Regions from separate parts of the Streptomyces sp. NPDC054961 genome, predicted to be linked through region 1. Evidence: predicted binding sites of a transcription regulator. Region 1 holds the regulator's gene; the other holds the start of a gene.
What was found. Region 1 encodes HrcA, which represses chaperone genes, less so after heat shock. Its sites were predicted from a motif close to TTNGCACTCNGNNNNNCNGAGTGCNAA; they were not measured.
Positions count from the first base shown of each region.

Region 2: groES (co-chaperone GroES) is a predicted target of HrcA. The motif match lies at 10,375-10,401, and genes of this name have one in related genera.

Region 1 is NZ_JBSGWY010000030.1:53,082-67,485, reverse strand. It holds gene holA (DNA polymerase III subunit delta) at 1-552, shown strand, start outside; gene rpsT (30S ribosomal protein S20) at 1,236-1,502, opposite strand; gene lepA (translation elongation factor 4) at 1,725-3,590, shown strand; gene ACWF9Z_RS24980 (AMP-dependent synthetase/ligase) at 3,931-5,823, shown strand; gene hemW (radical SAM family heme chaperone HemW) at 6,489-7,721, shown strand; gene ACWF9Z_RS24970 (DUF3097 domain-containing protein) at 7,868-8,668, opposite strand; gene ACWF9Z_RS24965 (MBL fold metallo-hydrolase) at 8,697-9,422, opposite strand; gene hrcA (heat-inducible transcriptional repressor HrcA) at 9,562-10,578, shown strand; gene dnaJ (molecular chaperone DnaJ) at 10,579-11,718, shown strand; gene ACWF9Z_RS24950 (nitronate monooxygenase) at 11,911-13,002, shown strand; gene ACWF9Z_RS24945 (16S rRNA (uracil(1498)-N(3))-methyltransferase) at 12,999-13,742, shown strand; gene ACWF9Z_RS24940 (histidine triad nucleotide-binding protein) at 13,856-14,215, shown strand; gene ACWF9Z_RS24935 (ribonuclease Z) at 14,219-14,404, shown strand, end outside.
Region 2 is NZ_JBSGWY010000009.1:149,327-163,730, forward strand. It holds gene tsaD (tRNA (adenosine(37)-N6)-threonylcarbamoyltransferase complex transferase subunit TsaD) at 1-725, shown strand, start outside; gene ACWF9Z_RS12040 (hypothetical protein) at 722-1,003, shown strand; gene ACWF9Z_RS12045 (hypothetical protein) at 1,071-1,697, shown strand; gene ACWF9Z_RS12050 (class I SAM-dependent methyltransferase) at 1,785-2,963, opposite strand; gene ACWF9Z_RS12055 (polysaccharide deacetylase family protein) at 3,064-4,020, shown strand; gene ACWF9Z_RS12060 (polysaccharide deacetylase family protein) at 4,017-4,910, shown strand; gene ACWF9Z_RS12065 (FtsW/RodA/SpoVE family cell cycle protein) at 4,905-6,308, opposite strand; gene ACWF9Z_RS12070 (LCP family protein) at 6,296-7,603, opposite strand; gene ACWF9Z_RS12075 (sensor histidine kinase) at 7,713-9,023, opposite strand; gene ACWF9Z_RS12080 (response regulator transcription factor) at 9,199-9,882, opposite strand; gene groES (co-chaperone GroES) at 10,545-10,853, shown strand; gene groL (chaperonin GroEL) at 10,987-12,612, shown strand; gene ACWF9Z_RS12095 (ester cyclase) at 12,740-13,438, opposite strand; gene ACWF9Z_RS12100 (SDR family NAD(P)-dependent oxidoreductase) at 13,514-14,287, opposite strand; gene ACWF9Z_RS12105 (MOSC domain-containing protein) at 14,382-14,404, opposite strand, start outside.

The DNA of each region.
Region 1 (14,404 bases):
CGCACGCTGGGGCGCTCCGCGACGCCCGAGGCCTGCCAGACGCTGGTCGACGCGATCGGCAGCGATCTGCGGGAGCTGGCCAGCGCGGCGGCGCAGCTGTGCGCGGACGTCGAGGGCACGATCGACGAGGCCGTGGTCGGCCGCTACTACACCGGCCGCGCCGAGGCTTCGAGCTTCACGGTCGCCGACCGGGCGGTCGAGGGCCGGACGGCGGAGGCGCTGGAGGCCCTGCGCTGGTCCCTGTCCACGGGGGTGGCGCCGGTCCTGATCACCAGCGCGCTGGCGCAGGCGGTACGGGCGATCGGGAAGCTGGCCTCCGCCCCGCGGGGAGCCCGGCCCGGGGACCTCGCGCGTGATCTCGGCATGCCGCCGTGGAAGATCGACCGGGTCCGGCAGCAGATGCGGGGGTGGTCGGCGGATGGGGTCGCGGACGCGCTGCGTGCGGTTGCCGATGCCGATGCGGGAGTGAAGGGCGGGGGCGACGACCCCGAGTACGCGCTGGAGAAGGCCGTCGTCGCGGTGGCCCGCGCGGCCAGACCGCAGCGAGCCTAGTCCGCCCCGGCGCCGACCGCCCTGCCGCGCCTGCCGGCGCGGCGTCTGGCGCCAGTGGGACCGGGCGGTGTCGCGGGCTCTGCCCCGGCCTGGGTGACCGGCTCCGCCCGAGGTTTCCCCGGGCTCCGCCTCAGACACCGTGCCCCGATCGCGGCCGGCCTTGACCTGCCCGGCGCCGCGCTCCGGCTCCGTGCCCCGGCCCCGGCCCCGTGCCCTGGCTCTGGCCCTGTGCCTCGGCTCCGGCCCTGTGCCCTGGCTCTGGCCCCGTGCCCTGGCTCTGACCCCGTGGCTCGGCTCTGGGCCTGTGCCTCGGCTCCGGCCCCGTGCCCTGGCCTTGGCCTCGTGCTCCGGCCCTGGCCTCGGCCTCGTGCTCCGGCCCTAGCCTTGGCCCCCCGTGCCCTGGCCCTGGCAGCGGGGCGGTCGGCGGCGCCGCCGACCACTGCCCCCAACGCCAGGCACCGCGCCTCGCCCGGCCCCGCCGCTTGCGCAGCGTGAGACGCCCCCCGCCCGCGCAGCGCGAAGGCCCCGGGCGTCGCCCTGGGGAAGGGGGACGGCCGGGGCCTTCGGTTGTTGCTTGGGTTGCGCCGCACCCGCGTGGCGAACGCTTCGTGTGCGGCGCGGAGTGCCGGTCGGGAGCGGGAGAGAGGGCCCGCTGGATCCCTGCCCGGCGATCACATCAGAGCTCAGCCCTGAAGGGAGGCAACCTTGGTGGCCAGCGCCGACTTCTTGTTGGCGGCGGCGTTCTTGTGGATGACACCCTTCGAGACGGCCTTGTCGAGCGCACGGGAAGCGGCGCGGGAAGCCACGGTGGCCTTCTCGACGTCACCGGCGACGACGGCCTCGCGGGCCTTGCGGATCGCGGTCTTGAGCGAGGACTTGACGGCCTTGTTGCGCAGGCGCGCCTTCTCGTTCGTCTTGTTCCGCTTGATCTGGGACTTGATGTTCGCCACGAAAGAGCCTTTGCAGGTTCAGAGATTTGATCTTCGGATTGTGTCCCGGAAGCTTAGAGGGCATACGAGACACAGCTGCTCAGGCTACCAGGCGCGCTCCGACCGGCCCAAACCGAGCGCATTGCCCGGTCCATGGGACCATGGAAGCCTGCGTACAGACCCACTTCGCGCAGACCGACGCCCACACTCGTTCCGACTGCGACCCGAGAATCAGGACACTGCGTGCCCGCGATCCCCAGCCACGTGCCCGAGCCGAGCCGTACCGACCCGGCGCTGATCCGCAATTTCTGCATCATCGCGCACATCGACCACGGCAAGTCGACCCTCGCCGACCGGATGCTCCAGCTCACCGGCGTGGTGGACTCGCGGCAGATGCGTGCCCAGTACCTCGACCGCATGGACATCGAGCGTGAGCGCGGCATCACGATCAAGTCCCAGGCGGTCCGACTGCCCTGGGCGCCGACCACGGGCGAGGACGAGGGCAAGACCCACATCCTCAACATGATCGACACCCCGGGGCACGTCGACTTCACCTACGAGGTCTCGCGTTCCCTCGCCGCCTGTGAGGGCACGGTGCTCCTGGTGGACGCCGCCCAGGGCATCGAGGCGCAGACCCTCGCCAACCTGTACCTGGCGATGGAGAAGGACCTGGCGATCGTCCCGGTCCTGAACAAGATCGACCTGCCGGCCGCCCAGCCGGAGAAGTTCGCCGAGGAGCTCGCGAACCTGGTCGGCTGCCAGCCCGAGGACGTTCTGCGCGTCTCGGCGAAGACCGGTCTCGGTGTGGACGCACTGCTCGACAAGATCGTCGCGACGGTCCCGGCACCCGTCGGTCCCAAGGACGCCCCGGCCCGCGCGATGATCTTCGACTCGGTCTACGACTCGTACCGCGGCGTCGTCACCTACGTCCGTGTCGTCGACGGCCAGCTCAACAAGCGCGAGCGCATCCGGATGATGTCGACCGGCGCCACGCACGAGCTGCTGGAGATCGGCGTCTCCTCCCCGGAGATGACCCCGGCCGACGGAATCGGCGTCGGCGAGGTGGGTTACATCATCACCGGCGTGAAGGACGTCCGTCAGTCCAAGGTCGGTGACACCATCACCAGCCTGAACAACGGCGCGACCGAGGCCCTCGGCGGTTACAAGGACCCGCGTCCGATGGTCTTCTCGGGCCTGTACCCGCTCGACGGCTCGGACTACCCGGACCTGCGCGAGGCCCTGGACAAGCTGCAGCTCAACGACGCCGCGCTGGTCTACGAGCCGGAGACCTCGGCGGCGCTCGGCTTCGGATTCCGCGTCGGCTTCCTCGGCCTGCTCCACCTGGACGTGGTGCGCGAGCGCCTGGAGCGCGAGTTCGGCCTGGACCTGATCGCCACCGCGCCGAACGTGGTCTACCGCGTCGTCATGGAGGACGGCAAGGAGGTCACGGTCACCAACCCGAGCGAGTTCCCCGAGGGCAAGATCTCGGACGTGTTCGAGCCGGTCGTGCGGGCCACCCTGCTCGCGCCCTCCGAGTTCATCGGCGCGATCATGGAGCTCTGCCAGCAGCGCCGCGGCACCCTCCTGGGGATGGACTACCTCTCCGAGGACCGCGTCGAGATCCGCTACACGCTCCCGCTCGCGGAGATCGTCTTCGACTTCTTCGACCAGCTGAAGTCCAAGACGCGCGGTTACGCCTCCCTCGACTACGAGCCCACCGGCGAGCAGGCCTCCGGACTGGTCAAGGTCGACATCCTGCTGCACGGCGACAAGGTCGACGCCTTCTCCGCCGTCACGCACAAGGACGCGGCCTACGCCTACGGTGTGCGCCTCGTCGCCAAGCTGCGCGAACTCATCCCGCGGCAGGCCTTCGAGATCCCGATCCAGGCGGCCGTCGGCTCGCGCGTCATCGCCCGCGAGACCATCCGCGCCATCCGCAAGGACGTGCTCGCCAAGTGCTACGGCGGCGACATCTCCCGTAAGCGGAAGCTGCTGGAGAAGCAGAAGGAAGGCAAGAAGCGCATGAAGATGGTCGGCTCCGTGGAGGTCCCCCAGGAGGCCTTCATCGCCGTCCTCTCCAGCGACGAGTCCGGCGGCAAGAAGAAGTAGTCCTGGACGCGCAGCAGGCCCCCGTGCTCCGGCGCGGGGGCCTGCCGCGTTACCGGGGGTTGCCGGGCCCCGTCGTGGAACGCCGCCCGCCCGTCGCCGGGACGTCGCGGCCCGCCGCGTCGTGGAAGCGGGCACGGTTCGTTGTGGAACGCGGACACGCTTCGTTATGAATCGGCGTCCCAGGGCCTCTTACGCGCCAGCCGGAGGGCCCCTAGTCTGATCACTGCTCGTTGGTTACTCGCCAGTTACAAGCCCTGACTCAGCCACCCACCCTGACCCACCACCCAGTCAGTCCGCCCCTGTGATGAACAGGCCCTGCCGCGTGGTCCGGAGGATGTCCGTGAGCGACACACAGACCTTGATCGAGAACCGCCCGCCCACCGTGGCGACCCTCTTCCTGGAGCGTGTCGCCGCCACGCCGAACGCCGAGGCCTACCGCTACCCGGTGCCCGCCGCCGACGGGCAGGGTGGACCGGACGACTGGAAGTCGCTCAGCTGGGGGCAGGCCGCGGAGCGGGTTTTCGCCATCGCGGCGGGGATCGTCGACCTCGGGATCCAGCCGGAGGACCGCGTCGCGCTGTCCTCCAACACCCGGGTCGAATGGATCCTCGCGGACCTCGGCGTGATGTGCGCCGGCGGCGCCGTCACCACCATCTATCCGAGCACGAACGCCGAGGAGTCGGCGTTCATCCTCTCCGACTCCGAGAGCCGGATCCTGATCGCCGAGGACGCCGGGCAGCTGGCCAAGGCCCGCGCGCGCCGCGCCGACCTGCCCGAGCTGGCCCACGTGGTGGTCCTGGAGGCGGCCGACGCCGTCGCCGCCGAGGGCGACCCCGAGGGCTGGGTGCTGTCCCTCGCCGATCTGGAGGCGCGCGGCCGCGAGTACCTCGCCAAGCACCCCGAGGCGGTCAAGGAGCGGATCGCGGCCATCACCGCCGACCAGCTCGCCACCCTCATCTACACCTCCGGCACCACCGGCCGTCCCAAGGGCGTGCGGCTGCCGCACGACAACTGGTCGTACATGGCCAAGGCCACCGTCGCCACCGGCCTGATCACCAAGGACGACGTCCAGTACCTCTGGCTGCCGCTCGCGCACGTCTTCGGCAAGGTGCTCACCTCCGGCCAGATCGAGGTCGGGCACGTCACCGCCGTCGACGGCCGCATCGACAAGATCATCGAGAACCTGCCGATCGTCCAGCCGACCTACATGGCGGCCGTTCCGCGCATCTTCGAGAAGGTCTACAACGGGGTCGCGGCCAAGGCCCGGGCCGGCGGCGGGGCCAAGTACAAGATCTTCCAGTGGTCGGTGGGCGTCGCCCGCGAGTACGCCAAGGTCACCCAGGACAACTTCCGTCGCACCGGTAACGCGAGCGCCCCCTTCGGCCTCGCCACCAAGCACAAGATCGCCGACACCCTCGTCTTCTCCAAGCTCCGCGAGGCCTTCGGCGGCAACCTGCGCGCCGCCGTCTCCGGCGCCTCCGCGCTGGCCCCCGAGATCGGGTACTTCTTCTCCGGCGCCGGCATCCACATCCTGGAGGGCTACGGACTGACCGAGTCCAGCGCCGCCTCCTTCGTCAACCCCGGTGAGGCCTACCGCACCGGCACCGTCGGCAAGCCGCTCCCCGGCACCGAGGTCCGCATCGCCGACGACGGCGAGGTCCTCCTGCGCGGCCCCGGCATCATGCAGGGCTACCACCGGCAGCCGGAGAAGACCGCCGAGGTCCTGGAGGCCGACGGCTGGCTGCACACCGGGGACATCGGCGAGCTGTCGCCGGACGGCTACCTGCGGATCACCGACCGGAAGAAGGACCTGATCAAGACCTCGGGCGGCAAGTACGTCGCCCCGGCCGAGATCGAGGGTCAGTTCAAGGCGATCTGCCCCTACGTCTCCAGCATCGTCGTCCACGGCGCCGACCGGAACTTCTGCTCCGCGCTCATCGCCCTCGACGAGCCGTCCATCCTCGTCTGGGCCGCCGAGAACGGGCTGGAGGGCAAGACGTACGCGCAGGTCCTGGCCGCGCCGGAGACCAACCGGCTCATCGAGACCTACGTCCAGACCCTCAACGAGGGCCTCCAGCGCTGGCAGACGGTCAAGAAGTTCCGCCTCCTGCCGCGCGACCTCGACGTCGAGCACGGCGACCTCACGCCCAGCCTGAAGCTGAAGCGGCCGGTCGTCGAGCGTGAGTTCAAGCACCTGATCGACGAGATGTACGAGGGCTCGCGCGAGGCGTAGCGCCTGCGGCGAGCCGTGCGGGGCGGGGCGGCGGACCGCCCCGCACGGCCCTCCCCCTGATCCGGGCAGGCCCCGGATGCGTGCCCTCGCGCGGGCGGCATCCGGGGCCTGCCTGTACACCCTGCGGGCGGCTGTCGAGCCTCTGCCCTGGCCGGGCAGGGACCTGCCGTGAGGCCTCTGCGGGCGGCTGTCGGGCGTCTGCCCGGGCCGACGCAGGGACCCGCTGTGCGCCTCTGCGGGCGGTTGTCGGGCGTCCGTCCGGGCTGGCGCGGGACCTGTCGTGTGCCCCTGCGGGCGGTTGTCGGGCGTCTGCCCGGGCCGACGCAGGGACCCGCTGTGCGCCTCTGCGGGCGGCTGTCAGGCCTCTGTCCGGGCTGGCGCGGGGACCTGTTGTGTGCCCCTGCGGGCGGCTGTCGGGCATGTGCGCGGGCCGGGCGCGGGGGCCTGCTGTGCCCCTGCGGGCGGCTGTCGGGTATCTGCGCGGGCCGGGCGCTGGGATCTGTCGTGTGCTCCTGTGGGCCGGTCTTCGGGGGTTCGTGCCACGGTGTGTGCCGCGGGCTTCTCCGGCTGCCGCGGGGCCGGGATTCGCCGGCGGGGCCGGTCCGGGCCGCCCGGGGCGGTTCGTGCGGGGCGGACGTGCCCGGCGGGTGCGGGACAATGGGGGCATGCCTTCCGCACTGCCCGACGGTGACCCCATGCCCGAAGACGGCTCGCTGCCGTCGCACGCCCTGGAGGGCGCCGGGGAGCGGCCGCTCGGGTTCTACCTGCACGTCCCGTACTGCGCCACGCGCTGCGGGTACTGCGACTTCAACACCTACACGGCCACCGAGCTGCGGGGTACCGGAGGCGTGCTCGCCTCCCGGGAGAACTACGCCGACACCCTGATCGACGAGGTCCGCCTGGCCCGGAAGGTCCTCGGGGACGGCCCGAGGGCCGTCCGCACGGTGTTCGTCGGCGGCGGCACGCCGACGCTGCTGCCCGCCGCCGACCTCGTCCGGATGCTCGCGGCGATCCGCGAGGAATTCGGGCTGGCCGAGGACGCCGAGGTCACGACCGAGGCCAATCCGGAGTCGGTGGACCCGCAGTACCTGGCGGAGCTGCGGGAGGGCGGGTTCAACCGGATCTCCTTCGGCATGCAGAGCGCCAAGCAGCACGTCCTGAAGGTCCTGGACCGTACGCACACCCCCGGGCGGCCGGAGGCCTGCGTGGCGGAGGCGCGGGCGGCCGGCTTCGAGCACGTGAACCTGGACCTGATCTACGGGACCCCGGGGGAGTCGGACGACGACTGGCGGGCCTCGCTGGAGGCGGCGCTGGGGGCCGGGCCGGACCACATCAGTGCCTACGCGCTGATCGTCGAGGAGGGCACCCAGCTCGCGCGGCGGATCCGCCGCGGCGAGGTCCCGATGACCGACGACGACGTCCACGCGGACCGGTACCTGATCCTCGACTCGGTGATGGCCGGGGCGGGCTACTCCTGGTACGAGGTCTCGAACTGGGCCACGACGGACGCCGGGCGCTGCCTGCACAACGAGCTGTACTGGCGCGGGGCCGACTGGTGGGGCGCGGGTCCGGGCGCGCACTCGCACGTGGGCGGCGTGCGGTGGTGGAACGTGAAGCACCCCGGCGCGTACGCGGCCGCGCTGGCGCAGGGGCGGTCCCCGGGCGCCGGGCGCGAGCTCCTGTCGCAGGAGGACCGCCGGGTCGAGCGCATCCTGCTGGAGCTCCGGCTCGTGGACGGCGTCCCGCTGTCCCTCCTCGCCCCCGCCGGCCTCGCCGCCGCGGGGCGGGCACTGGCCGACGGTCTCCTGGAGCCGGGCCCGTACGGGCAGGGGCGCGCCGTACTGACGCTGCGCGGCCGCCTCCTGGCCGACGCGGTGGTCCGCGACCTGGTCGACTAGACCGTCCGTCTCGCCGTCTCGCCGTCTCGCCGTCTCGCCGTCCGTCCGGCCTTCCTTCCGTCCGTCCGGCCGCGAGGGGGCCCGCCGGAAGCGTGGCGACGGGCCGGCCTTCTCCGGCCGCGCCGCGCCGCGCCGCGCCGGGGCGTCTAGGGCGCCGTCACGTGGTCGATGAGGTGTTCCACCGCGCCCAGGAGCGTGGGTTCCAGGTCCTTGTACGAGGTCACCCGCGACAGGATGTGCTGCCAGGCGGCGCCGGTGTTCGGGGGCCAGCCCAGGGCGTGGCAGATGCCGGTCTTCCAGTCCTGGCCGCGGGGGATCACCGGCCAGGCCGCGATGCCCAGGGCGGACGGCTTCACCGCCTGCCAGACGTCCACGTACGGGTGGCCCACGATCAGGACGTCGGGGGAGGTCACCGAGGCGGCGATGCGGGATTCCTTCGTGCCGGGGACCAGGTGGTCCACCAGGATCCCCAGGCGGGCGTCCGGGCCCGGGTCGAAGTCCGCCACGATGGCCGGGAGGTCGTCGATGCCCTCCAGGTACTCCACCACCACGCCTTCGATCCGCAGGTCGTCGCCCCAGACCCGTTCCACGAGTTCGGCGTCGTGGCGGCCCTCGACGTAGATCCGGCCCGCTCGCGCCACCCGCGCCCGCGCGCCCGGGACGGCCAGCGAGCCGGAGGCGGTGCGCAACGGGGCGGAAGGGCCGCGGGCGGGGCGGGTGAGGGTGACCACCGCGCCGTCCAGGAGGAACCCGCGGGGTTCCAGCGGGAAGACCCGGCGCTTGCCGAAGCGGTCCTCCAGGGTGACCGTGCCCGCCTCGCAGCCCACCACCGCTCCGCAGAAGTCCGTGCCCGCCACCTCGACCACCAGGTCCGGGTCGGCCGGCACCTCCGGGACGGGCTTGGCCCGCTTCCACTGGGGGGTCAGGTCGGGGGAGTAGTCACGCATCCGGCCGAGGGTAGGAGAACGGGCGGCCTCAGGGCGCCGACACGCCGAAGCGGGCCGCCAGTGTGGCGCGTTGCGCACGGACGAAGTCCGCGTCGACCACCGCTCCGTGACCCGGCACGTACAGAGCGTCCTCCCCGCCCAGGGCGAGGAGCCGGTCGAGGGCCGCCGGCCACTGGCGGGGCACGGCGTCCGGACCGGCCTGGGGATCGCCCGATTCCTCGACCAGGTCGCCGCAGAAGACGACCTCGCGGGTTCCGGGGACGAAGGCGGCCAGGTCGTGCCGGGTGTGGCCCGGGCCGACGTTCGCCAGCAGCACCTGCACCCCGCCCAGATCGAGCGTCCACTCGCCCGACACCAGGTGCCGGGGGAGCACCAGGAGCTCCACCGCCTCGGCGGCCTCGGCCTCCGCGAGGCCGTGCCGGACGGCCTCGGCCCGCAGGTCGTCGTGGCTGACGGACAGCAGGTTGTCGAGGCCGACCGGACCGTAGACCTGCGCGCCGGCGAACACCGCCCCGCCCAGCACGTGGTCGAAATGTCCGTGTGTGAATGCGATATGGGTCACGCGGCGGCCCGCCAGCCGCTCGGCCTCGGCCCGCACCCGCGCACCCTCCCGTACGGATGAACCGGGGTCGATCAGGAGGGCCGAATCCTCGCCCACCACCAGTCCCACGGTGCAATCCCACACCGGCAGGCGGCGTCGGCCGGCCCGTTCGGTGAGCCGTTCCCAGCCCGCCTCTTCCCAACGCACGTCCATACCGCGACGCTACCTTGGCGGCCCGCCCTTGCTAGCGGTGTACCACCCCGCCGTACACTGACCGGGGGATGTCTGGCACTCGAATGCGCAGAGTGCCAATGAGCCGCCCGCGAACGACGAGACGATGGAGGTGTGCGCGATGCTCAGCGAACGCAGACTCGAAGTGCTGCGCGCCATCGTCCAGGACTACGTCGGGACGGAGGAGCCGGTGGGCTCCAAGGCGCTCACCGAGCGGCACCGGCTCGGCGTGTCGCCCGCCACCGTGCGCAACGACATGGCGCTGCTGGAGGAAGAGGGCTACATCGCCCAGCCCCACACCAGCGCCGGCCGGATCCCCACCGACAAGGGCTACCGCCTCTTCGTCGACAAGCTGGCGGGGGTCAAGCCCCTGTCCACGCCCGAGCGCCGGGCCATCCAGAACTTCCTCGACGGCGCTGTGGACCTCGACGACGTGGTCGGCCGGACCGTGCGGCTGCTCGCGCAGCTGACCCGGCAGGTCGCCGTCGTCCAGTACCCGAGCCTGACCCGCTCCACCGTCCGGCACGTGGAACTGCTCTCGCTGGCCCCGGCCCGCCTGATGCTCGTCCTCATCACGGACACCGGCCGGGTCGAGCAGCGGCTCGTCGACTGCCAGACCCCCTTCGGGGAGGCCTCGCTCGCCGACCTGCGGGCGCGCCTCAACAGCCGTGTCGTCGGCCGCAGGTTCACCGACGTGCCGCCGCTGGTGCAGGACCTTCCGGAGTCCTTCGAGGCCGAGGACCGGGCGACGGCCAAGGCCGTCCTCGACACCCTTCTCGAAACGCTGGTGGAGGAGGCGGAGGAGCGGCTGATGATCGGCGGCACCGCCAACCTCACCCGTTTCGGACACGATTTTCCCCTGACGATCAGGCCGGTGCTCGAAGCGCTGGAGGAGCAGGTCGTGCTCCTCAAGCTGCTGGGCGAGGCCAATGAGTCGGGAATGGCCGTAAAGATCGGGCATGAGAATGCCTACGAGGGACTGAACTCCACGTCCGTCGTCTCGGTCGGCTACGGTTCGGGCGGCGAAGCAGTCGCCAAACTCGGCGTGGTCGGACCGACCCGCATGGACTACCCCGGAACGATGGGAGCGGTACGCGCAGTGGCACGTTACGTCGGACAGATCCTGGCGGAGTCGTAAGTGGCCACGGACTACTACGCCGTTCTCGGCGTGCGCCGCGACGCATCGCAGGACGAGATCAAGAAGGCCTTCCGCCGCCTCGCGCGTGAACTCCACCCGGACGTGAATCCGGACCCGAAGACGCAGGAGCGCTTCAAGGAGATCAACGCGGCGTACGAGGTGCTCTCGGACCCGCAGAAGAAGCAGGTCTTCGACCTCGGCGGCGACCCGCTGTCCTCTTCGGGCGGCGGTGGCGGAGCGGGTGGCTTCGGGGCGGGTGGCTTCGGCAACTTCTCCGACATCATGGACGCCTTCTTCGGCCAGAGCCAGCAGCGCGGACCGCGTTCGCGGACCCGCCGCGGCCAGGACGCGATGATCCGCCTCGACCTGGAACTGGACGAGGCCGCCTTCGGCACGACCAAGGACATCCAGGTCGACACGGCCGTCGTCTGCACCACCTGCTCCGGCGAAGGGGCCGCCCCCGGCACCTCGGCGCAGACGTGTGACATGTGCCGCGGCCGCGGTGAGGTCTCGCAGGTCACCCGGTCCTTCCTGGGCCAGGTCATGACCTCGCGCCCCTGCCCGCAGTGCCAGGGCTTCGGCACCGTGGTCCCGACCCCGTGCCCCGAGTGCGCGGGCGACGGCCGGGTCCGCTCCCGCCGCAGCCTGACGGTCAAGATCCCGGCCGGCGTCGAGAACGGCACCCGGATCCAGCTCGCGGGCGAGGGCGAGGTCGGCCCCGGCGGCGGCCCCGCCGGCGACCTGTACGTGGAGATCCACGAGCTGCCGCACCCGACCTTCCAGCGGCGCGGGGACGACCTGCACTGCACGGTCACCCTCCCGATGACCGCGGCGGCCCTGGGCACCAAGTGCCCGCTGGAGACGCTGGACGGCATGGAGGAGATCGACATCCGGCCCGGCACGCAGTCCGGCCAGGCGATCCCGCTGCACGGGCGGGGCGTCACCCACCTGCGCGGCGGCGGGCGCGGCGACCTGATCGTGCACGTCGAGGTCACCACCCCGGGCAAGCTGGACCCGGCGCAGGAGGACCTGCTGCGCCAGCTGGCGAAGCTGCGCGGCGAGGAGCGGCCGCTCGGCCAGTTCGCGCCGGGCCAGCAGGGGCTGTTCAGCCGGCTGAAGGACGCCTTCAACGGGCGCTGAGCCGCGCGCGCGGCCGCGTACGGCACCCCGTCCGCGAGCGCGGGGGAGAACGACCGCGAGCCCGGTCCGGGGAGGCCCCGGACCGGGCTCGTCGCATGGCGCCGACGGGTTTCGGGCACCCCGGTGAAGCGGACTATGCCAGGCGAATGCCGTGATTCGGCCCCGTGAGCGGGACATGGCACGATGCAGACCATGTCCTCCGCACCGAACGGTCTCTTCGTGTACCCGATCGTGCAGGCTCCCATGGCAGGCGGCGCGTCCTGCCCGCCGCTCGCCGCCGCCGTGTGCGAGGCGGGCGGGCTGGGCTTCCTGGCCGGGGGGTACAAAACCGCCGACGGCATGTACCAGGAGATCAAGCGGCTGCGCGCGCTCACCCGCCGCCCGTTCGGCGTCAACCTCTTCATGCCGCAGACCGGATACGTGGACCCGGCCGCCGTGGAGGCGTACCGCGGCCAGCTCGCCGGCGAGGCCAGCTGGTACGAGATCTCGCTCGCCGAAGAGGACATCATCGGCACCAGCGACGACGGCTACGACGCCAAACTCGCCATTCTCATCGAGGACCCGGTCCCCGTGGTCTCCTTCACCTTCGGCCTGCCCTCGCCCGCCGCCTTCACCTGCCTGCGCAAGGCCGGTACGTACACGATCGCCACGGTCACCTCCGTGGAGGAGGCCCGCGCCGCCCAGGAGGCGGGCGCCGACGCCGTGTGCGTCCAGGGCATGGAGGCGGGCGGCCACCAGGGCACCCACCGCGACGACCCCCAGGCCGACGGCACGGCGGGCCTGGGACTGCTCGCGCTCGTGGCGCAGGTACGGGAGACCGTGGCCCTCCCGATCATCGCGGCGGGCGGGCTGATGCGCGGCTCGCAGATCGCCGCGCTGCTGGCCGCGGGCGCGGAGGCGGCGCAGCTCGGCACGGCGTTCCTGGCCTGCCCGGAGTCCGGGGCCGACCCCCTGCACAAGAAGGCGCTGACCGACCCGCTGTTCGTCCGCACGGAGATGACCCGGGCCTTCTCGGGGCGCCCGGCCCGCGGACTGGTCAACCGGTTCATGCGCGAGCACGGCCCGTACGCCCCCGCGGCCTACCCGCAGGTGCACCACCTGACCTCGCCGCTGCGCAAGGCGGCCGCGGCGGCCGGGGACCCGCAGGGCATGGCCCTGTGGGCGGGCCAGGGGCACCGGCTGGCGCGGACGATGCCCGCGGGCGAGCTCGTCGAGGTGCTCGCGGCGGAACTCGCCGCGGCACAGAACGCGTTGAAGACAAGGCAAATGAGGAGTGCGTCATGACCGCCCCCGTGTTCGTGGTCGAAAAGGTCCCCGCGGGACCGGAGTTCGTCCTGGACGGCCCCGAGGGCCGGCACGCGGTATCAGTGAAACGGCTGTCCCCGGGCGAGGCCCTGGTCCTGGCCGACGGCCGGGGCGGCTGGGCCGAGGCCGTCGTGACGGCGGCCGAGGGCAAGGACCGCCTCGTGGTCCGCGTGAACGGGGTCTTCGAGGAGGCGGAGCCGTCCGTCCGGATCACCGTCGTCCAGGCGCTGCCCAAGGGCGACCGGGGCGAGGTCGCCGTCGAGACCATGACGGAGACCGGCGTCGACGCGATCGTGCCGTGGCAGGCCTCGCGCTGCATCACCCAGTGGCGCGGGGACCGCGGCGCCAAGTCCCTGGCGAAGTGGCGGGCCACCGCCCGGGAGTCCGGCAAGCAGTCGCGCCGGGTCCGCTTCCCCGAGGTCGCCGAGGCGCTGTCCACCAAGCAGGTCGCGGCACTGCTCGCCGAGGCCGACCTCGCGGTGGTCCTGCACGAGGACCGCGACGCGCCCTCGGGCGCCCTGGCCACGGCGGAACTGCCCGCGGCGGGCTCCATCGTCCTGGTGGTCGGACCCGAGGGCGGGGTCTCCCCGGAGGAACTCGCCGCCTTCGCGGCGGCCGGCGCCCACCCGTACCGGCTGGGCCCCTCGGTGCTGCGCACCTCCACGGCCGGGACGGCGGCGGCGGCGGTCCTGCTGGCCAGGACGGGCCGCTGGTCCTGAGCGGCCGCCCGGAGGCGGGACCGGCCGGAAGCCGCCGGTCCTGACGCGGCGGGCGGTCCCCGGCGGTGGATACCATGCCGGAACCGATCGAACGTCACGGAGGGACCAGCGAAATGGCCGGTGAACCGCAGGCCGACTGCCTGTTCTGCAAGATCGTCGAGGGGAACATCCCGGCGACGATCGTCCGGGAGACCGAGACGACCGTCGCCTTCCGGGACATCAACCCGCAGGCGCCCAGCCACGTCCTCGTCATCCCGAAGGCGCACTACGCCGACGCCGCGTCCCTCGCCGCCGCCGCGCCCGAGCTCGCCGCCGACGTCCTGCGCGAGGCGGGCCACGTCGCCGCCGACGAGAAGATCGTCGAGCACGGCTACCGGGTCGTCTTCAACACCGGCGCCGGCGCCGGCCAGACCGTCTTCCACGCCCACGCGCACGTCCTCGGCGGGCGCGGGCTCCAGTGGCCCCCCGGATAAGACGTGTCCGTACGCGAATTCGTCGTGCTGGGCACGGCCAGCCAGGTGCCCACGCGGCACCGCAACCACAACGGCTACCTGCTGCGCTGGGACGGCGAGGGCATCCTCTTCGATCCCGGCGAGGGAACCCAGCGCCAGATGCTGCGCGCCGGGGTCGCCGCGCACGACATCAACCGGATCTGTGTCACC
Region 2 (14,404 bases), on a different contig from region 1:
TCACCTCCGACGTGCGGCCGCTCGGCGCGACCATCGACGACGCGGCCGGCGAGGCCTTCGACAAGATCGCGCGCGTGCTGCAGCTGGGCTTCCCCGGCGGCCCGGTCATCGACCGCCTCGCGCGCGAGGGCGACCCGAAGGCGATCAGCTTCCCGCGCGGGCTGACGGGGCCGCGCGACGCGGCGTACGACTTCTCCTTCTCCGGGCTCAAGACGTCCGTCGCCCGCTGGATCGAGGCGAAGCGCAAGGCCGGCGAGGAGGTGCCGGTGCGCGATGTGGCCGCGTCCTTCCAGGAGGCCGTGGTGGACGTGCTGACGCGCAAGGCGATCCGGGCGTGCAAGGACGAGGGCGTCGACCACCTGATGATCGGCGGCGGTGTCGCGGCCAACTCCCGGCTGCGCTCGCTCGCGCAGGAGCGCTGCGACGCCGCGGGGATCGTCCTGCGGGTGCCGCGGCCGGGGCTGTGCACGGACAACGGCGCGATGGTGGCGGCGCTGGGCGCGGAGATGGTCAAGCGCAACAGGGCGCCCTCGGACTGGGACCTGTCGGCGGACTCCTCGCTGCCGGTGACGGACCCGCACGTTCCGGGCCGGCCCGGGGACGAGGGCCCCGCCGGGGACGACGGCCACGACCACGGTCACGGTCACGGTCATGGCCACAGTCATGGTCACGGCCACGACCACGACCACGTGCACGAGCTGAGCAAGGACAACCTGTACTCGTGAGCACCGTCGCGCTGATGTGGGAGGCCCGCTCCGTCCCGGGGCGGGGCAACGAGCTCCTGGAGTGGGCCCGTTCGCAGGTGCTCGCCCAAGACCCGGTGCGGCGCGAGGTGTTCCGGGCCCCGCAGGACCGGGTCCTCGTGATCACCTGGTGGGAGACCCCCGAGGGGATCGCGGCCGAGCTGCCCGAACTGCCCGAACCCGCCGACGATTTGATCACGCGGGCGGTCCACCGCTGGCGGTTCGAATCGGTGGAGACGTCCGGAGCCGACGGAAGCTGATCCTCCGCGCCGGGGGCGCGGGCGGGACCTGCGGAACAGGCACGGCGGGGCGGATATGGTCATGCCCATGCCCCGTCGTGACCTGCCCCCGCCGCCCCCTCCCGCGCACCTGCGCGCCTGGCTCGACGAGAGCACCGTACGGGCCGACCGCGCCCGCTTCCTGAACGAGCTCGGGCGGCGCAGCCTGGGCGTCGGACGGCTGCTGCTCCTCTGGGCCGTCGCGGCGGTCTTCGCCCTCGGCTGGTCGTTCGTCGGCATGGCCCTGATGGCCTTCGAGGCGCACGACCCGCTTTCGTACCTCTTCGGCCTCATCTTCTCGGTGCTCGGCGTGGGCGTGCTGATCCCGGCCGGGTTCTGGTTCGCCTGGGGCGCCAAGCGGGACCGGCAGATGCGCCGGCTGCTGTGCGCGTGGGCCGAGCTGGACGGGGACCCGGACACCGACTCCTCGGCGCGCGCGCCGGGCCTCAGCCTGACCTGGCTGCTGTCCTCCTTCGTCCTGGCCGGGACCGGGCTCTGGGTGACCTTCGGGACGGCGGTGTCGGCCCGGCCCGGAGCCGACACCTACGGCGAGGTCACGTACACGATGGGCCTCGGCATGATCCTGTGGATCACCGGGCTGCTGGGGGCCGGCAAGGCGGGCGCGCACTACCGGTGGGCGGTACGCGCCTTCCGCGGCGGGCGCACGTCCTCCTGAGCGCGGGCCCGGGCGCCGGGCCCGAGCGCCGGTCCTGAGTCCGTGTCACGAACCCGTGTCACGAGTCCGCGTCGCGAGGGCCGGGCGTCAGGACCCGGTCGTCGGCGAGCCGATCAGCATCGAGGGAGCGCCCGCGACCCGGGTCAGGAACACGGTCGCGGAGTTCGGGCCCTGCGGCTTCACCTTCCTGCGCAGCTCCTCGGGCTCGATCGCGGAGCCGCGCTTCTTCACCGTCAGGATCCCCACCCCGCGCTCGCGCAGCAGCGCCTTGAGCTTCTTCAGGCCGAAGGGCAGCACGTCGGTGATCTCGTACGAGGTCGCGTACGGGGTCTCGCGCAGCTCGTCGGCGGTGATGTACGCGATGGTCGGGTCGATCAGCCGGCCGTCCAGCTGCTCCGCGACCTCGGCGACGAGATGGGCCCGGATCACGGCGCCGTCGGGCTCGTAGAGGTAGCGGCCGACGGGACCGGCCTGAGGGTCGGGCAGCGGGTCGGCGGTCGCCAGCGCGCGCGGCCCGGGCAGCAGGGTCGCGCGGATCTCGCCCGGGGCGGTCCCGAACCACAGGACGGCCTCCTTCACGTCCCCCTGGTCCGAGATCCACTCGGCCTCGGCCTCGGCGGGGACCGCCTCGTGCGGGATCCCGGGCGCGATCTTGATGGCGGCGAACCGTGCGGCGCGGGCGGTGGCCACGGCCCACGACAGCGGCGGGGAGTAGGACTCCGGGTCGAAGATCCGGCCGCGCCCGCCCCGGCGCGCCGGGTCGATGAAGACGGCGTCGTAGCCCGCGGTGTCGACCTCCGTGACGTCCGCCTCCCGGACCTCGATCAGATCCGCGAGCCCCAGTGCCGCGGCGTTGGCGCGCGCGACGGCGACGGTCAGCGGGTCGTGGTCCACCGCCAGCACGCGGATGCCGATCCGGGCCAGGGCCAGGGCGTCCCCGCCGATGCCGCAGCACAGGTCGGCGACGCTGCGGACGCCCAGGGCGGCGAGCCGCTCGGCGCGGTAGGAGGCCACCGACGCACGCGTGGCCATCTCTCCGCCGCCGGGGGTGAAGTACATCCGGCGGGCGTCCCCGGCCCCGAACTTCGCCACCGCGCGCTGCCGCAGCCGGGCCTGCCCGAGGGTGGCGGACACCAGCGGGGCGGGGTGCTCGCGGCGCAGCCGGGTGGCGACGGCGAGCTCCTGGGCGGGGTCGTAGTCCCGGAGCGAGTCGAGGAGGGCGCTGCCCTCGGGGGTGAGGAGCGCGGCGAAGTCTTCGGGGGTCACCGGTCCATTGTCGGCCACGGTGGGCCACTCGGAGGAAGGTCGCGTTCCCCTCGCGGTGTCGGCCGGGGCGCGTGCGGAACGGGTGTAAAGATCCCCAACTATGCAGCTAGTCCGACAAAAGGAACATAAGACGCAACAGGGTCACCGGATCGCGGCAGCAACGCGAGGCCGGTTGGGGATGGCCGCGACGGCCGCACTGCTGGTCGCCGGACTGGCGACCGGGTGCGGATCGGCGGAGCCCGCGAAGCCGGACAAGGCCTCGAAGGCGAAGGCCGCCGCGGGAGCCGAGGCCGCGGGGGCCGGCGCGCTCGGCAACCGCGCCGAGAAGCTGAAGGCCGCCCAGCAGGCGCGGGCGGTCGCCTCGAAGAAGTGGGGCCTGGCCAAACCGCCGCTCATGGCCCCGGACGCGCCCGGGACGAAGCCGACGATCACCACGCGCGACGGCTTCGAGGTCGAGGACCAGGAGAACCTCCCGCCGGTCTTCACCACCGTCCCCACGGAGGAGAAGGTCGTCTTCCTGACGATCGACGACGGCGCCGAGAAGGACCCCGAGTTCCTGAAGATGATGCAGGAGCTCAAGATCCCGTACACGGCGTTCCTCAGCGACTACCTGGTGCGGGACAACTACCCGTATTTCAAGCAGATGCAGGCCGCGGGCGTCACCCTGAACAACCACACGCTCAACCACCGTTACATGCCGGCGCTCTCGTACGAGACGCAGCGGCAGGAGATCTGCGGTCAGCAGGACACGATCGAGAAGCAGTTCGGCAAGCGGCCGACGCTCTTCCGCCCGCCGTACGGGAACTACAACGAGGACACGCTGCGCGCGGCCAAGTCCTGCGGGATCAAGGCCGTTCCGCTGTGGAACGAGGAGGCCTTCCCGAACCGGATGGACTGGCGGGAATGGGACAAGGACCTCCACCCCGGCGACATCATCCTCACCCACTTCCGGGGCAAGGAGGACTGGAAGGGGAACATGACTGACATGATCCGTCATGTCATGAAGACCGTCACGGCCAAGGGGTACGCCGTGGCCCGCCTGGAGGACTATCTGTGAAGCACACGCGCCGGTTGGTAGCCGGAACGCTGGCGGCCGGCGCGCTCGCGCTGTCCCTGACGGGGTGCGGGGACGGCGCGGATCCCACCGAACGGCTCGGCCGCAAGGCGACGGAGACCGCTCCGTCCCCGTCGGCCCCGGCCTCCGCCTCCTCCCCGGCATCCGGCTCCTCCGGGGCCGGGCCGGGGGCGGCGGGGGACGAGGCGTACCGCAAGTGGGGGCTGACCGCCCCGCTGCAGTACGCGCCCAAGCCCTCGGTCAAACCCCAGATCCCGCCGGCGAAGCCGGGGAGGGTCCAGGTCATCGACCGCATACCCGTCCCGGCGGACGACAAGGTCGTCTTCCTGACGTTCGACGACGGCGCGGAGAAGAACCCCGAGTTCCTGAAGATGGCGGCCGACCTGAAGCTGCCGATCAGCATGTTCCTGACGGACAACATCGCCTCGGCGGACTACGGGCACTTCGAGAAGCTCCGCGACAACGGCTCCCAGAGCACGATAAACAACCACACGCTGACGCACCCGAACCTGCGGACCCTGCCCTTCGCGGAGCAGAAGAAGGAGATATGCGGGCAGCAGGAACGCCTGGAGAAACGATTCGGCGCGAAGCCGACGCGCTTCCGCCCGCCGTTCGGCAACTACAACGACGACACCCTCAGGGCCGCGAACGAGTGCGGGATAACCCAGCTCCTCCTGTGGCGCGTGTCGATGCAGATCAACAACTTCCAGTACGCCGAGGGCTCCGCCCTCAAGCCCGGCGACATCGTCCTGGCCCACTTCCGCGGCCCCGCCGAGCTCAAGGGCTCGACGGAGATCGAGATGACCACGCGGATGCTCCAGCGGATACAGGAGCAGGGCTACCGGATCGGACGGCTCGAGGACTACCTATAGGCGGGCGGCCACCGCCGGAGTGATCGTCGTCTCCACCGGGCCCAGACTGTCCGCCTCGCGCTGGCGTTCCGCGCTGTCGGAGATGCGCAGGAGCAGGGCGACCATGATCCAGTTGGCCAGCAGGGAGGAGCCGCCCGCCGCGAGGAAGGGCAGGGCCTTGCCCGTCAGGGGGATGAGGCCGGTGACGCCGCCGGCCACCACGAAGACCTGGAGGGCCAGCGCCGAGGACAGGCCCACCGCGAGCAGCTTGCCGAACGGGTCGCGCGCGCCCAGGGACATCCGCAGCCCCCGCTGCACGAGGAGCGCGTACAGGATCAGGACGGCCATGACGCCGGCCAGGCCGAGCTCCTCGCCCACCGTCGTCAGGATGAAGTCGCTGCGGCCCGCGAACCCGATCAGTTCCGGGTGACCCAGGCCGAGCCCCGTGCCCGAGATGCCGCCCGTGCCGAAGCTGAACAGCGCCTGCGCCGACTGGTCCGAGATGACGCCGGGCGGCCGGTCCTTCCAGTAGTACGACAGCGGGTTCAGCCAGGCGGCCACGCGCCCCTTGACGTGGGGCTCGGTCGCGCCCACGACGGCCGCGCCCGCCGCGGCCATGACCAGGCCGCAGACGATCCAGCTGGTGCGCTCCGTGGCCACGTAGAGCATCACCACGAAGACGCCGAAGAAGATCAGTGAGGTGCCGAGGTCGCGCTCGAGGACCAGCACGAGCAGCGAGATGATCCACACCGTGACGAGCGGTCCGAGCTGCCTCATCGGCGGCAGCCGCATGCCCATGAACTTGCGCCCCGACAGGGCCAGCGCGTCCCGGTGGATGACCAGGTAGCCCGCGAAGAAGACCGCGATCATGATCTTCACGAACTCGCCGGGCTGCACCGAGAGGCCGCCGATGATGATCCAGCGCTTCGCCCCGTAGGTGTCCGCGCCGAAGAAGGCGGGGGCGATCAGCGCCACCAGCGCGACGACCATCGTGATGTAGATGAAGCGCTGCAGCAGCCGGTGGTCGCGCAGGATGCCCAGCACCGCGATGCAGGCCGCGACGCCGACCACCGACCACATCAGCTGGCCGGGCGCGTTCGCCTCCGCGCCCTTGAACCGCTCGATGTACCCCTGGTCGAGGCGGTGCAGGAGCACCAGCCCCAGCCCGGTCAGCAGCAGGGCGAGCGGGAAGACCAGCGGATCCGCGTACGCCGCGAACCGGCGCACGGCCAGGTGCCCCACCAGGGCGAGCAGCGACATGCTGATCACGAAGCCGGCGAGGTTGGGCGGCAGCACGTCGTTCATGGCCAGGCTCGCGCTGACGTGCCCGGCCACGGTGATGCCGACGACGAGGACGAGCAGCAGCGCTTCCGTGCGGCGACGCGCTCCCGCCGTCGTCAGGGGCCTCAGTCCACGCACGGGACGCCGCCGCCGTCGATGGCGGGGGTTCCGCTGCTCTTCTGTGACGGTGCGGGGGTGCTGCCCGGAGCGGGAGCCGAGCCCGGGGCGGACGCGGCCGGTCCGGAGTCACCCGGTGAGGAGGGAGCGGCGCCCGGTGCGCTCGGGCTCGCAGAGGCCTTGGGCCCGATCTGCTCGGCAATGAGGCGCTTTATCTTCATATCGTCTACGACGTTTATCTCCGTGCCATGGTTCCGGCCGAAGCCCTCGATGGGAAGGGTCACAAACTCGACGTTGCCCCCCGACAGGTTCTTCGCCTGCTTCACGAACGACAGCAGGTCCCATCCGCGGTCGGTCACGACGTCCTGCTTCGCGGCGTCGATCAGCTTGATCAGTTTCATCGGGTCCGTGAAGGTGCCCGCCTGGTTCAGCTTGTGCGTCGCACCCGCCAGGAAGGCCTGCTGCCGCTTCGTCCGGTCCAGGTCGCCCATGGCCAGCCCGTGCCGCTGCCGGACGAAGGCCAGCGACTGCTGCCCGTCGAGGGTCTGCGGACCCGCGGGGAAGTCGGCGCCCGAGAAACCGTCCTTCGTGGGGTTCTTCAGACACACCGGTACGCCGCCCAGCGCGTCCGCCAGGTGGTAGAAGCCGGCCAGGTTCAGCTCGGCGAAGTGGTCGATCGGCACGCCGAGGAAGGTGCGGACCGTCTCGATCTCCGCCTTGCGCCCCGCCTCGCGCCCCTCCAGCTCCAGCTGCCGCCGGTCCTTGACCCCCTGGGCCGAGAGCCGGTCCTCGACGGCGGCCTTCGCCCGGCCGTACGCCTCCTTGACCTTGGCCTTGCCGGTGAATCCGGGCACGCCGTGCAGCTCGACGAAGTCGTCGCGCGGCACCGAGAAGGCCTTCGCCCTGCTCCCGTCGCCGGGCACGTGGAGCAGGATCAGGGTGTTGGTGTTGTAGCCGCCGATGTTCGAACTGCCCGCGTGCAGCTTGTCGAGGACTTCCTCCGGCAGCGGCTCGCCGTTCTGGTCGCGGCGGCTGTCCAGCCCCATCAGCAGGATGTTCGTATCGCCGTACTTCGACTTCTCGGCCCCGTCGAGGGCCTTCGAGCTGCCGATGCTGGAGGCCAGGTCCTCGTACAGGTACCAGGCGGTGGCACCCGCGCCGACCACCAGCGCGCAGCCGGTCGCCAGCAGCGTGCGGGTGAGGCGGGCCCGGCGCGAGGGCTTGCGGCGCCGGGACGCGGGGGCCTGGGCCGGGCCCCGGCTCCGGCCACGGCCCTGAGCCTGCGGTTCCTGGGGCTTCCTGCGGTGCGCACTCATGCTTGTCGATGCTGAGGCAGGAGTGCTGAAGGAAACCTGAGGATCCTGAAGCGCCTTTCAGGGCGAACGGCACGGCGGACGGCACGGCGGACGGCGTGCCGAACGGCCCTCAGGGCCGGGGAGCACGGATCCGGAGCACCAGCCGGGCACCCGTGCCGCCGGACGGGGGGAGCGCGCGGAGGTCGCCGCCGTGCGCCCGGGCGATCTCCCGGGCGATGGCCAGGCCCAGGCCGGTGCCGCCGCTGGCCCGGCCCCGGTCCGCGTCCAGCCGTACGAACCGCTCGAAGACCCGGTCCCGGTCCGCCTCCGGGATGCCCGGCCCGTCGTCGGTGACCTCCAGCAGCGCCCAGCCGTCGCCGTCCGCGGACGCCCTGACGGTGACTTCGGTGCGGGCGTACCGGAGGGCGTTGTCCACGAGGTTGGCCAGCGCCCGCTCCAGCCGCTCCGGATCCCCGGAGGCCGGTACGGGGGCCCGCGCGTCCAGCCGGAGCCGGACCCGGGGGCCGGGGCGCCGCGCCAGGTCCTCGGCGGCCAGCAGCGCGAGGTCCACCGGCTCGGAGCGCGGCGCGGGCCCGCCGTCGAGGCGGGCCAGCAGGAGCAGGTCGGCCGCGATGCCCTGGAGCCGTTCGGTGTCGGCCAGCGCGGCCGCCACCGATTCCCGGTCGGGGTCCCGCAGAGCCACCTCCAGCCGCGAGCGGACGGCCGCGAGGGGGTTGCGCAGCTCGTGGGAGGCGTCGGCCGTGAACTGCCGCTGCCGGGCGTCGCCGCGCTCCAGCCGGTCGAGGGTGTCGTTGACGGTCCGGGCCAGCTGGGCGATCTCGTCGGCCCCGCCCGGATCGGGGACCCGCCGGTCCAGCTCGCTCGCGGTGACCGCCGCGAGCTCGGCGCGGATCGCACCGACGGGGCGCAGCGCCTGCCCCGTCACCCACCAGGCCAGGGCCGCCGCGAAGGCGATCAGCGGGGGAGCCCCGGCCAGCAGGCCGAGGGCGACCGCCCGGTTCGCGTCGTCGACGTCGCCGAGGACGGTCATGGCGTAGACGGTGTGCGGGTGGCGCGCCCCCGGCGGGCCGGGCGCCGCCACGGCGACCACCACGCGCCGTTCCGTGCCGGGGTGCGCGGCCGGCAGGACGGCCGAGCGGGAGTCGTCGCCGGGCGGCGGGGGGCGCAGCCCGGTGAGCTCCGGGGCGTCCTCCGGGTCCCCGCTGGTGGCCACGGTCCGGCCGTTCGCGTCCCGTACGAGGACCAGGTCGACCCCGCCCTCCGGCGCGGGCAGCCGGCCGGCGGCCGGGAGGGTCCCGGTGTCGGTCTGGGAGGCGACCTTGCGGGCGGCGAGCTCGGTGCGGGCGGTGGTGTTCTCGATGAGGTTGGCGCGCAGCACGGTGTACAGCCACAGGCCGCCGGCGGCGAGCACGGCGGCCATCGCGAGGGCGGCGGCCGCGGCGGCGCGCGCCCGCAGGCTGCCGAGACGCCGGGCGCGGGACGGGGACCGGGAGCCGGACCGGGATCCGGACGGGTGAGGGGAGCCGGACGGGTGAGGGGTGCCGGACGGGGGGCCGGTGCCGGACGGGGGCCCGGTGCCGGACGGGGGACGGGGCCTAGCCACCGTCCGGGGCCATCCGGTAGCCGGTGCCGTGGACGGTGAGGATCGAGCGGCGACCGAAGGGGACGTCGATCTTCCGGCGGAGCGAGGAGACGTAGACCTCGACGATGTTCGGGTCGATGCCGTGCGGGGTGTCCCAGACCTCGTCCAGGATGTCCTGCTTGGCGACGGCCCGGCCGGGCTGCCCCATCAGGCAGGCGAGCACGCCGAGCTCGCGGGCCGTCAGCTCGATCTCGTGCGGGCCGCGCCGGCAGCGCCGGCCGCGCGGGTCGAGGGTCAGGTCGCCGGCCTGGAGGATGCTGGGCTGCGCGGGGCCCGCGGCGCGCCGGGTGACCGCGCGCAGGCGGGCGGCGAGGACGACGAAGGAGAACGGCTTGGTGAGGTAGTCGTCGGCGCCGGCGTCGAGGCCCTCGGCCTCGTCGTACTCGCCGTCCTTGGCCGTCAGGATGATGACGGGGGTCGGGTCGCCGTGGGCGCGCATCCGCCGGCAGATCTCGAAGCCCGAGAGGCCCGGGAGCATCAGGTCGAGGACGACGGCGTCGTACGGGCCGCCCGTGAGGGCCAGGTCCAGGCCGCGGTGGCCCTCGTGGGCGAGGTCGACCCAGTGGCCGTCGGCGGAGAGGCCCCGCCGAAGCGATTCGGCGAGGCCCGTTTCGTCTTCGACGACCAGGAGGCGCATGCCCCAAGCCTCACATACCGGACGCCTTTCCCCGGGCCCCGGCCCCGGGCGCCGCCCCCGCGCGCCGCCCCGCACCTCGAGCGCCGGTGGATCCGCGCGAGCCGGTCAGGGGGCGCCGGGCCGGGCCCCCGCCGGACCCGGGGGCGACGCCCGCCGGGGCCGCCCCGAGCGCCCGCCGGACCGGATCCGGGGCCGGCGCCGGGGGTGGTTCCGGTGCGGGGGCGGGGCCGGCCACGGGGCGGGATCCTGGTCCCCGCCCGGGGTGGTTCCGGGCCGGATCCGGTGCGGGGCCGGGTGGGCACGGGCCGAAACCGGTCAGTGTGCCCGGTGGGCGCGGGGCGCGTCCGCGATGCCTCAGGGGGACGCCGGGCCGGGTCCAGGTACCGGCCGGGGCGGGTCCCCGCAGGGGTTCCGGGCGGGTCCGGGCGGGGCCCCTGACGGGGTTCCGGGGCGGCCCGGGGCGACCCGGACGGGCAGAAACAGCGGCGCGTATTGGCACTCCGCTTGACCGAGTGCTAATCGCCGGAATAGTCTCGCGTCTGGCACTCGCCCCTGGTGAGTGCCAACACAGCGACAGGCAGATCCGGCACCCGCGACGACGGATCGACCTGGTCGCCACCTCAGACAGTTAACCCCGGATCTCCGAAGGGGGAGGTCGGATCGTGACGACCACCAGCTCCAAGGTTGCCATCAAGCCGCTCGAGGACCGCATTGTGGTCCAGCCGCTCGACGCCGAGCAGACCACGGCCTCTGGCCTGGTCATCCCGGACACCGCGAAGGAGAAGCCCCAGGAGGGCGTCGTCCTCGCGGTGGGCCCGGGCCGCTTCGAGGACGGCCAGCGACTTCCGCTGGACGTCACCGTCGGCGACGTCGTGCTGTACAGCAAGTACGGCGGCACCGAAGTGAAGTACAACGGCGAGGAATACCTCGTCCTCTCGGCCCGCGACGTGCTCGCGATCGTCGAGAAGTAAGTCACTTCTCCAGTTTTGTTTTGAGCTACGCCCCTGGTCACCCCTGCTGATGCCGGGCGGCGAGGGGCGTAGTTCGTTCTAGGCGGTCGCGGTGAGCGGCCGGGGATCGCAACGAGAGGGCTGAACCGCTCCCATGCCGAAGATTCTTAAGTTTGACGAGGACGCTCGTCGCGCCCTCGAGCGCGGCGTCAACAAGCTTGCCGACACGGTCAAGGTGACGATCGGCCCCAAGGGCCGCAACGTCGTCATCGACAAGAAGTTCGGTGCTCCCACCATCACGAACGACGGTGTCACCATCGCTCGCGAGGTCGAGCTGGACGACCCGTACGAGAACCTGGGCGCGCAGCTCGTGAAGGAGGTGGCGACCAAGACCAACGATGTTGCGGGTGACGGCACCACCACCGCCACCGTGCTGGCCCAGGCGCTGGTCCGCGAGGGTCTGCGCAACGTCGCCGCGGGTGCCTCCCCGGCCGCCCTCAAGAAGGGCATCGACCTCGCGGTCAAGGCCGTGTCCGAGGAGCTCCTCGCGACCGCCCGCCCGATCGAGGACAAGTCCGACATCGCCGCCGTGGCCTCGCTCTCCGCGCAGGACGCCCAGATCGGCGAGCTCATCGCCGAGGCGATGGACAAGGTCGGCAAGGACGGTGTCATCACCGTCGAGGAGTCCAACGCCTTCGGCGTCGAGCTGGAGTTCACCGAGGGCATGGCCTTCGACAAGGGCTACCTCTCGCCGTACATGGTCTCCGACCAGGAGCGTATGGAGGCCGTCCTCGACGACCCGTACATCCTGATCAACCAGGGCAAGATCTCCTCGATCCAGGACCTCCTGCCGCTGCTGGAGAAGGTCATCCAGGCCGGTGGCACCAAGCCGCTCCTGATCATCGCCGAGGACGTCGAGGGCGAGGCGCTCTCCACCCTCGTCGTCAACAAGATCCGTGGCACCTTCAACGCCGTCGCCGTCAAGGCGCCCGGCTTCGGTGACCGCCGCAAGGCGATGCTCCAGGACATGGCCACCCTCACCGGTGCCACCGTCATCGCCGAGGAGGTCGGCCTCAAGCTCGACCAGGCCGGTCTGGACGTGCTCGGTTCCGCGCGCCGCGTGACCATCACCAAGGACGGCACCACCATCGTCGACGGTGGCGGCAAGTCCGATGACGTCCTCGGCCGCGTCAACCAGATCAAGGCCGAGATCGAGTCCACCGACTCGGACTGGGACCGCGAGAAGCTGCAGGAGCGCCTGGCGAAGCTCGCCGGCGGCGTCTGCGTCATCAAGGTCGGCGCCGCCACCGAGGTGGAGCTCAAGGAGCGCAAGCACCGTCTCGAGGACGCCATCTCGGCGACCCGCGCCGCGGTCGAGGAGGGCATCGTCTCCGGCGGTGGCTCCGCGCTCGTCCACGCCGTCAAGGTCCTCGAGGGCAACCTCGGCCTGACCGGCGACGAGGCCACCGGTGTCGCGGTCGTGCGCCGCGCCGCCGTCGAGCCGCTGCGCTGGATCGCGGAGAACGCCGGCCTCGAGGGCTACGTCATCACCGCGAAGGTCGCCGAGCTCGACAAGGGCCAGGGCTTCAACGCCGCCACCGGCGAGTACGGCGACCTGGTCAAGGCCGGCGTCATCGACCCGGTCAAGGTCACCCGCTCCGCGCTGGAGAACGCCGCTTCGATCGCGTCCCTGCTGCTCACGACCGAGACCCTGGTCGTCGAGAAGCCGGCCGAGGAAGAGGCCGACGCCGGTCACGGCGGCCACGGCCACAGCCACTGACCTCGTCAGTAGTCGTGGCAGAGCCCCGGTCACCGCTGCCAAGCGGTGGTGACCGGGGCTCTGTCGTTCTCGGCGGCCTTCTCCGCGGCCTTCCCGACGGCCTTCTCGACGGCCTTCCGGCCGACGGCTATCCGGGCATCATGCCCATCTGCCGCATCAGCCCCGGCGCGTCGTAGTACCACCAGTCTTCCGCGATCTGGCCGTTCTCGAGGCGGCAGGTCGTCGAGCCCGACATGGAGACTTCCTTGCCGGTCGGTGCGACCCCCATGAACTCGCCCTTGTGGGTGCCCTTCCAGTCCCAGAGCGTGGTGACGCAGTCCCCTTCGGCGATCTGGCGCGTCATGTCGAAGGTGAAGTCGAAGGCGTCCCGCCACATGCCGATGGTCGTGGCCAGGCCCTCCCGGCCGTTGCCCCGGTCCCCGCTCTGCATGATGTCGTGGGTGACGTAGTCGGCCGCGACGCACTCTTCGATGACGTCGAAGTTCCCCTTGCCCGCGATCTCTTCGATCATCCGTGTCGCGACCAGCTTGTTGAGGTACTCGTCGCGGACCACGTCGAGGTTCATGAACTTCGGCATGCCCTCGCAGAGAGCCACCATCTCCTGGAACATCCGGTCGGTTTCCGGGAGCTGAGAGTTCCTCATCGCCTCCTCGTACGAGGGGAATTCGACGAGGTCGAGGTAGTGGGTCTCGGAGTCCCGGTCCCTGCCGATCAGGGTGTGGGTGACCGTGCGCCTGCCGCTCGCCTGCTCGGCCCAGCGGTCGATGAGCGCGTTCATCTCGTCGAACCGCGTGGTCTCGTAATCGATTACTTGTACGAATGTCATCGCGTCGCCTCCCGCGCTGGATGGGACACGTCCAGTCTAGGGAGATTTCACCTTTTTGCCGTGTTTACTCATCGGTCACTGCGGTCCGTACTTGCGGCCCGTACGCGAGGAAACCCCGCCCAGCAGTCCGCGCGGGGTCAGCTTCACGATGCCCATCAGCGCCTTGTACCGGGGGTCCGGGATCGACACCGTCTTGCCCCGGGCCAGGTCGGCGAGGGCCGCGGCCACCAGCTTGTCGGCGTCGAGCCACATCCAGCCGGGGATGTTGTCCGTGCCCATGCCGGCGCGCTCGTGGAACTCGGTGCGCACGAAACCGGGGCACAGCGCCATCAGCCGTACGCCCGAACCGGCCAGGTCCTTCGCCGCGCCCTGGGTGAACTGCACGACCCAGGCCTTGCTCGCCCCGTAGGTGCCGCGGGGCAGGAAGGCGGCCACCGAGGCCACGTTGATCACGCCGCCCCGCCCGCGCGAGCGCATCGACCCGGTCGCCGCCGAGGTCAGCCGCAGCACGGCCTCCACGTGGACCTTGATCATGGTCAGCTCGTCGGCCATGGAGACCTCGAGGTAGCGGCCCTTGTTGCCGAAGCCGGCGTTGTTGACCAGCAGGTCCACCGGGTGCTTGCGGTCGCCGAGGCGCTTCTCGACCGCCGAGATGCCCTCCTCGGTGGAGAGGTCGGCGGCCAGCACCTCGGCCTCGATGCCGTGCCGGTCGTGCAGTTCGGTGGCCTGCTCACCGAGCCGCTTGGTGTCCCGGGCCACCAGGACGAGGTTGTGCCCCTGGGCGGCGAGCCGCCGGGCGAAGGCGGCGCCGATGCCCGCCGTGGATCCCGTAATCAACGCAGTCGTCATACGCGCAACCTAGCCGCCCCGGCGCCCGCCGCCCCTACCAGGTTCCGGATAGGCCCCCGGACCGGCCTCCCCGTCAGTGCCCTTGCGGGCGGCGCTACTTCGCCGGCTGCTCCAGTT